DNA from 2 places in the Burkholderia sp. BCC1999 genome. Region 1 is predicted to be linked to the other one. Evidence: riboswitches for the same ligand, from Rfam matches in the RefSeq annotation. Region 1 holds a riboswitch; the other holds the start of a gene.
What was found. Region 1 has a riboswitch for FMN ahead of ribB (3,4-dihydroxy-2-butanone-4-phosphate synthase). Riboswitches for the same ligand answer to the same signal wherever they lie in the genome.
Positions count from the first base shown of each region.

Region 2: it holds a riboswitch for FMN, as region 1 does, so the genes downstream of both, U5809_RS04340 (6,7-dimethyl-8-ribityllumazine synthase) here and ribB (3,4-dihydroxy-2-butanone-4-phosphate synthase) in region 1, are expected to answer to the same signal.

Region 1 covers NZ_CAJPHP010000016.1:91,120-95,327, forward strand. The annotation lists gene U5809_RS23145 (MFS transporter) at 1-374, shown strand, start outside; gene U5809_RS23150 (helix-turn-helix domain-containing protein) at 570-1,253, shown strand; FMN riboswitch at 1,448-1,596, shown strand; gene ribB (3,4-dihydroxy-2-butanone-4-phosphate synthase) at 1,715-2,425, shown strand; gene U5809_RS23160 (HAD family hydrolase) at 2,496-3,182, opposite strand; gene iolG (inositol 2-dehydrogenase) at 3,371-4,208, opposite strand, start outside.
Region 2 covers NZ_CAJPHP010000002.1:315,361-319,568, forward strand. The annotation lists gene U5809_RS04335 (TonB-dependent receptor) at 1-1,651, opposite strand, end outside; FMN riboswitch at 2,069-2,225, shown strand; gene U5809_RS04340 (6,7-dimethyl-8-ribityllumazine synthase) at 2,292-2,798, shown strand; gene U5809_RS04345 (MarR family winged helix-turn-helix transcriptional regulator) at 2,954-3,385, opposite strand; gene U5809_RS04350 (serine aminopeptidase domain-containing protein) at 3,382-4,208, opposite strand, start outside.

The DNA of each region.
Region 1 (4,208 bases):
TCGCGATCCTCGTCGCGCTGATGGCCGTGATGGCCGTGTTCGCGAAGACGAGCCACCTGCCGGTCGCGGCCGCCGTCACCGTATTCGTCTGGGGGATCGCCGCGTTCGCGACAGTGCCGCCGCTGCAGGCGCGCGTGGTCGAGAAGGCCGCGAGCGCGCCGCATCTCGCATCGACGTTGAACATCGGCGCGTTCAACGTCGGCAACGCGGGCGGCGCGTGGCTCGGCGGCCTTGCGCTGGAGCACGGCTTCGCGCTCGACGCGCTGCCGTGGGTCGCCGTCGCGGTGACGTTCGCGGCGCTCGTCGTCACGTGGTTCGCGATGCGGCTCGACGCGCGCGGCCCGGCACGCGGCGCGGCGCCGGCGGCGCAGTGAGCGACGCGATAGCGGCAGGAAAAGGTTCGCGAGAAACGCATTCCTCCGCGATGCTGATAACGGTGTGAAGATAACTTCGTTTGCCCGTGCAAGGCCGGGTGATAGCGTCTCGATACGCGCCATGGCTGGCGCAACGCGATTCCGATCCCGGCTTACCCCATACGCAGGGCCGCGCAGCGGCCCGGAGGCAATGCTATGTCTTCATCCCTGGCGCTCGTGCGCGACGTGTCTTCCTTCGAGTCCGGCAACGCTGCCGACCTGCGCGCGTCCGCGTCGCTCGACGTCCTCGAGCAGGTCGTCGGCGTGAACCTCGCGCGCTTGCGCGCCGAGCGGCAACTGTCGCTCGATGCGCTCGCGCGGCTGTCCGGCGTGTCGCGCGCGATGCTCGCGCAGATCGAATCGGCGCGCAGCGTGCCGTCGATCAAAGTGCTCTGCAAGATCGCCGCGGCGCTGAAGGTGTCGGTCGCCGCGTTCCTGCGCCGCCATGCGGTGAACGGCTTCGAGCACCTGGCGGCCGAACGCGCGTCGCGCGTCGTCAGCTCGAACGGCCGTTTCTCGGCCCGCGCGCTGTATCCGGAAGGCGAGCCGGCCGCGGCCGAGTTCCACGAATTGCGGATCGCGCCGCTGCATACGGAGCCCGGCGCGCGCCGCGCGCCCGGCACGACGGTCAACCTCGTCGTCAGCGAGGGCACGCTCGAAGTCAGCGTGCATGACCGCCGCCAGTTGCTGGCGACCGGCGACGCGATCGTGTTCGATGCCGATCAGCCGTACAGCCTGCGTAACCCGGGCGACAGCGAAGCGCGCGCGTTCCGCGTGACGGTGAGCCCCGAGGTGCCGCCGCGGTGGCTCGTGCCCGACGCGGCGCACGCGGCTCACTGACCGCACGGCTGGAGCGGAACGGTCGCTTTCCCGCCGTCTCGCGGGAGCGCGGAAGCGTGGCCGGGTGGTCGGCCGTTCGGACGATGCCGTTAGACGGAGTCGTCAGTAAGGTTTTAGGTGTGGTGCGCTGCGCGTCGCGCGCAGCTGTTGTATGCTTGGCCCGCCGTTGATGGGGTACCCCCGTCCGGCAATCAGTGCGTCTTCAGGGCGGGGTGAAATTCCCCACCGGCGGTAGGCTGGCGTAAGCCGGCGAGCCCGCGAGCGCCCGCGCATCCGCGCGGGGTCAGCAGATCTGGTCGAATGCCAGAGCCGACGGTCATAGTCCGGATGAGAGAAGATGTGCAGATAGTCATGTCCGTCAGGGCTGCTTCGCGATGCGTGCGAAGCGGGTTGTCGTTCTGTCTGTTTGCAATGCCCTGGAACGTTTTTCGCCCAAATCGTATTTGCGAGGAGCGTTTCACATGTCCTTGATGTCCCTTTCGTCGGCACCGGCCGACGCCTTTGCCGATCTCCCGTTGCTGGATTCCGAACCGGTGCCGCCGCGCATCGCCGCTGCGCTCGACGCCATGCGCGCAGGCCGTGCGGTCGTGCTGCAGGATGACCACGACCGCGAGAACGAAGCCGACCTGATCGTTGCCGCCGAGCGCATCACGCCCGAGACGATGGCGCTGCTGATCCGCGAGTGCAGCGGCATCGTGTGCCTGTGCCTGACGGACGACACGGTGCGCGCGCTTGAACTGCCGCCGATGGTGCAGACCAACGAAAGCCGCAACGGCACCGCGTTCACGGTGTCGATCGAAGCGCGCGAAGGCGTGCATACCGGCGTGTCGGCGGCCGACCGCGTGACGACGATCCGCGCGGCGATCGCGGAAGGCGCGAAGCCGCACGACATCGTGCGACCCGGCCACGTGTTTCCGTTGCGTGCGCAACCGGGTGGCGTGCTCGCGCGCCGCGGCCACACCGAAGGCACGGTCGACCTGTCGATTCTCGCGGGCCTGAAGCCGGCCGGCGTGCTGTGCGAGCTGATGAATCCGGACGGCACGATGACGCGCGGCGACGACGTCGAACGTTTCGCGCAACGGCACGGGCTGCCGATGCTGACGATCGCGGAACTCGTCGAGTTCCGCGAGGCGCTGGCGGTCGCGCGCGAGCGCTGCTGCGAACCGGCCTGAGCGGCGGGAAAACGGGTGCGTTAGCGCACCCGTCGCAGGCCGGCGTGACCTGACCCGGCCTGGATGACAATCAGGACTGCACGTCGCCGAATTCGCCTCGCATGCCGGCTTCGACGAGCGACGGCAGTTCGTCCATCTTGCGCATGATCCGCGTGATGCCCATCGCGCGCAGCGCGTCCGCGTAGTTGTCGGGGATGTGGCTCGCGCCGACGAACGCGATCGTCTTCATCCCGGCCGCGCGCGCGGCATTCAGCCCCGATACGCTGTCCTCGACGACGATGCAGCGCTCCGGCGCCACACCGAGCGTGTGCGCCGCATGCAGGTAGACGTCGGGGTAGGGCTTCGGCCGCGCCACCTGCTCGGAACTGAATACGCGCTCGCCGAAGATCTCGGTGAGCGACGCACGCTTCAGCGAATTGCGCACGCGCACGAGCCGGCTGTTCGACACCACGGCCGCCGGCAGCGTGACCTTCAGCAGCGCGTCGCGCACGCCGGAGATCGGCGCGAGCGATTGCGCGAGCGCGACCTCGATGTTGTGCTCGATGGTCTCGATGAAGTTCGCGGGCATTTCGATCCCGAAGCGGGATTCGATTCCGGTGAGGAAGCGCGACGTCTGCTGGCCGAATGCCGACTTGGCAGCGGCTTCGAAATCGAGGTTCGGGAACGTGGCGGACAGCGTTTCAAGCAGTACGCGGTCGGCAATGACTTCGCTGTCGACGAGCACGCCGTCGCAGTCGCAGATGAGGTGATCGAGCATGATGGTGACAAAGCAGACAATCGGCGACGCCGATCAATTCGTCATCATACGTGCTTTCACGCGCGCGCCGCGCGCCGTTTCGGCAAATTTGCCCGATCCGGCCGTAGCGTTGCCGCGCTTCATGCAGGCGTGCTGCGGATTGCGTGACGGCGGCGGCCTGTTTGCCCGGGCCGTCGCCGCTTGTCGCGTTACAGCTCGATCACGCGCCCCGTTTTCCACGATGTCATCGCGGCCTCGGCAAGTTCGAGCGCGGCGAGCCCGTCGTCGATCGTCGTCCTGACCGGCGTGCCGTCGCGCAGCGCGTCGACGAAGTGCGCGAGCTCGGCCGCGTACGCATGCCGGTAGCGTTCGAGGAAGAACGGCTCCGGCACGTCCGTCGCGATACCTCCGGCGAGCCACGCGCTTACCTCGGTCGGCCGCACGTTGCCGGCTTGCAGCATCCCGTTGCTGCCGAGCAGCTCGAAGCGCTGGTCGTAGCCGTAGGCCGCGCGTCGCGACGTGTTGATCTGGCACAGCAGCCCGCGCCGCGTGCGGATCGTCACGGCGGTCGAATCGATGTCGCCTGCTGCGCGCACGGCCGGGTCGGTCAGGCAACTGCCGGTTGCGTGCAGCGTCTGCGCTTCGTCGCCGAGAATCCAGCGGAACATGTCGAAGTCGTGGATCAGCATGTCCTTGAAAATGCCGCCCGAGCTGCGGAGGTAGTCGACCGGCGGCGCGCCGGGGTCGCGGCTCGTGACGACCAGCATTTCCGGTGCACCGATCTCGCCGCGCTCGACACGTGCCTTCAGCGCGGCGAACGTCGGATCGAAGCGGCGCTGGAAGCCGATCATGCAGGTCACGCCGGTGCGCCGCACGACGTCCGCGCATGCGCGCGAGCGCTCGATGCTCAGGTCGACCGGCTTCTCGCAGAACACGGCCTTGCCCGCGTTCGCGGCCGCGACGATGAGGTCTGCGTGCGTGTCGGTGCTCGACGCGATCACGACCGCCTGTACCGACGCATCGCCGAGCGCGCGTTCGATGTCGGCA
Region 2 (4,208 bases), on a different contig from region 1:
CGCGCCGCGAGAACGCGCGCCATTTGCCGTCCAGCTCGACACCGTAGAACTCGGCGCGCACGCCGCGATAGATCGCCTCGTTCAGCGAGCCGTCGGTGCCGGGCGCGACGGGGTCGCCATCGTCGTCCACGACGCGGCCCGTGTTGTACTCGGTCAGGTAGTTGGAGAAGCGGTTGTAGAACACGCCGACGCTGCCGCGATTCGGGCCGCTCGCATAGCGCAGCGACAGGTCGGTCGACACCGCTTTCTCCTTCGATGCGTTCGGGTTGCCGATCAGGAACTGGCCGGTCGCATCGTGCGGGCCGTTCGAATACAGCTCGTAGAAGGTCGGCGCGCGTTCGGTGTACGCGACGTTCGCGGCGACCGACCATACCGGCGTAAGCGAAAACAGTGCGCCGGCGGACAGGCTGCCCGCGTTGAAGTCGCGCGGCTGCGCGCCCGCGAATTTCTCGACGCCGGCCGGATCGGGGTCGACCTTCACGTGCTCGAAGCGGCCGCCGAGGCTCAGCTTCAGTGCGGGAACGACCTGCCATTCCTCGAGACCGAACAGCGCGACGCTGTTCGTGCGGGTGGACGGCACGAGCATTTCGTCGCCGAGCGCGGAGAACGTGTTCTGGCCGAACTGCACGCCGATCGCGCCTTCGAACGGGCCGATCTTGCGGTGCCGCGCCTCGATGCGCGCTTCGTAGCCGCGATTGCGGAAGGTGGTCGCCGTCTCGCCGTTGTCGACTTCCTTGTGGCGGTAGTCGGTGTACGCGAAATCGAATTTCAGCTTCGTGAACGGCCCGCTCAGGTTGCGCACCTCGGATGCGAACGCGAGGCGCTCCTGCCGCATCCGCAGCCGCACGTCGCTTTCGGCAACCGAGCCGTAGTTCGATTCGTAGCCGCTGTACGACAGGCCCGCGAAGCCGTCGGCCCAGGTGTACGAGGCACCGACCGCGCCGCCGTGCACACGGCCATCGCTGTTCGGCACGTTGCCTTCCGGCTGCGGCGTGTCGGGGCCGTCGAGCGCGCGTTGCTGGCTGCTGCGCGCGTAGCCGGGAATCCGCAGCTTGCTCGTTTCGCGGTCGAACGCGTCGACGTGGAACGCGAAGCGGCCGTTGCCGCCTTCGACCTGCGCAGCACCGGCTCGCACGGAATTCGCGCCACCGTAGCGCGCGTCGAGCGCACCCGTCACGCCCTGGATCGCTTCGCGCGGAATCCGGTTGTCGATCGTGTTGACGACGCCGCCCACCGCGTTGCCGCCGTACAGCAGCGCGGCCGGGCCGCGCACGATTTCGACGCGTTCGATCGACAGCGGATCCTGCGGCACCGCGTGGTCGTACGACAGCGACGACGCGTCATAGGCCGCGACGCCGTTCTGCAGCAGCCGGATCCGGTCGCCATCCATCCCGCGGATGATCGGGCGGCCGACCATCGGCCCGTAGGTCGTGGTCGATACACCGGGCAGCCCGTTGAGCGTTTCGCCGAGCGAATCGGCCTGGCGGCGCGTCAGCGCATCGCCGGAGAGCTGCACGGTCGGCGCGATCAGTTCGGTGTCGCCGAGCGGGTTCGCGGTCACGAAGATCGGCGCCAGCGGCGTGCTGGCCGGTGCCGAGCTCGACGACGCGGGCGTATCGGCTTGCGCGTGGGCGACGGCGGCGAACAGCATCAGCGAAAGTGACGAGAGTGGGCGAAGCGGTAAACGAGGGAGGTCGCGCATGGTCGGTGAATCGGTTGGAATCGGATCGGATAACGAGCGATGCGGGTCACGGCTGGATACGATATATTGTTGCGTCATTGACGCGCAGTGACCCGATGGAACATGGCTCGGCGAGGCTTGGCCACCCACAGTGGAACGGCGTAAGGCGGACGAGCACGTGAAATGATATGTTATATCATTTCAAATTCCAAGCCGGTTGGCAGGTTCCCGTCGGGTTTCTGTCGGATCGGTGAAAAGGGCGGTTGGAGCGGAGGGGCGACCGCGGGAAACGGCCGGGGAGCGCGCCAGGCGCATGAAGCGGGCGGAGCCGTTGAAGAACCGACACGACGAGACTGTGATAGATTTCCGGCGCGGCCAATGTGCCGCGAACGTTCTCAGGGCGGGGTGAAATTCCCCACCGGCGGTAATCGCGCGATTGCGCGTAGCCCGCGAGCGCTTGCCCGCACGCATGTGCACGGCAAGGTCAGCAGACCCGGTTCGATTCCGGGGCCGACGGTTAAAGTCCGGATGAGAGAGAGCGGGGTTCGTTGCGTACGCAAGGTACGCGGCTTGTCCCTGTGCGCCCATTCAACTCACACAGGACCCATCGATGACCCAACTTGCTTCCCCCTCCCAAACTGCTGCTCTGCGGATCGCTTTCGTCCAGTCGTGCTGGCACAAGGAGATCGTCGACCAGTGCCGAAACGCGTTCGTCGACGGGCTCGCCAACGCGAACCTGAGCCAGGCGGATTGCGACTTCTTCGAAGTGGCAGGCGCTTTCGAGATTCCGCTGCATGCCAAATTGCTCGCGAAAACCGGTAAGTACGCGGCCATCGCGTGCGCCGGCCTGGTGGTCGACGGCGGGATCTATCGCCATGACTTCGTCGCGCAAGCGGTGATTTCCGGCCTGATGCAGGTGCAGCTCGAAACCGGCGTGGTGGTGCTGTCGGCGGTGCTGACGCCGCATCATTTCCACGGCGCCGAGCATGTCGCGTACTTCCACGAGCACTTCCTCGTGAAGGGCGCGGAGCTCGCGCATGCGTGCGTCGATACGATCGGCAAGGTCGCGGCGCTGAAAGCGGAACCCGTGGTCGCCGCGATTGCGCAGGCTGCCTGACGCCGTGCGGTGTGCCTGCCGCCGCGCGATGAATGGTGTCGCGCGGCGGCGTGGCGGTCAGCTTTGCATCAACATGAAAATCGAATCGAAAACGCGAATCGCAATCGCTTTCGATTGATACCGGCGCGAGCCGGTTGCGCAGGGGAGCGTGCCGCTCAGCGCTCCGCCGGAAACCGGTCCTGCAACGCGTGCAGCCAGCGCGCGACGACATCGAGTTCGTCGTCGGAAAACCCGTCGCACAGCTTGCCGTTCAGTTCGCGCAGCAGCACGCGTGCGCGCTTGAGCGCCGCGTGGCCCTCGTCGGTCAGGTACAGCCGTGTTGCGCGGCCGTCGTCCGAATCGGCATGACGCGTGATGAGACCGGCCTTTGCCATCCGGTCGGCGAGCCCTGTCATCGCGGACGGCGCGAGCTGCAGCGCGGCGCCGACTTCGCCGATCAGCGCGCCATCCTGCCTGGCGAGACAGAACAGCGCGCCAGCCTGCGCGGCGCTCGCGCGCGTCTCGGTTTCGGCCTTGCGGTCGATCCAGCGCTGCACGCGCCGCTGGCCGATGTTCAACATGAAAAACAGTCGTCGGTCTTCGCTCAAGCTGGGTTCCCGGCTGCAATGGAAAGGGAGGGACGGCTCGCGCTGCGCGGCGTGTCGAGCGCCTGCGCGAGCCAGTCGGCCACGTCGGGCCACAGCACGGTGCCGGGCCGGCTGCGAAAGAAGCCCATGTGCCCGACCGGGCCGCTGCCCGCCGCGTGCGGATCGATCTGGCGGCGTTCGACCTTCGCGCGGGTCAGATAGCTTACCAGCAGCCCGATCGCAGCCGGGTTCGCCCATGGATCGTCGTCGAAACCGAGCGCGAGGATCGGCAGTTGCTGTTTCGAGAAGCGCTCGGCCGCGCCGAGCGTCGGATCGTCGAAGAAATAGTGCGGCAACGTCGTCCAGCGGCTCCATTCGCGGAACACGCCGGCCGGCAGATCCTCGCCGAGCCCGAGCCGCTTGCCGGGTACATAGCCGAGCAGCGTGGACATCAGCGGGCCGAGCACACGCAAAATCAACCGAACCTTCAGGCGTTCGGCCGCCTGCGCGATCAGCCGTGTGCTGCCCGCATGCGCGGCGACGAGCACGGCCGCGCGCAGGTGCGGCGTGGCGGCGGACAGCCCGATCGCATGCCCGCCGACACTGTGGCCGACCGCCAGCAGCGGCAGCCCGTCGTACGCCTGCCGTGCCCATGCGGTCGCGGCGCCCACGTCGAGCTCCATCCAGTCACGCATGCGCGACTTCAGCGCGGCCAGGCGGGAGGGCCGCGATGCGCCGATGCCGCGATAGTTGTAGGTCAGCGCCGCGAAGCCGCGTTCGGTGAGGAAGCGCGCGAAGCCCGCGTACAGCCGCTCGGGCACGGCCGTTGCCGGATGGATCAGCA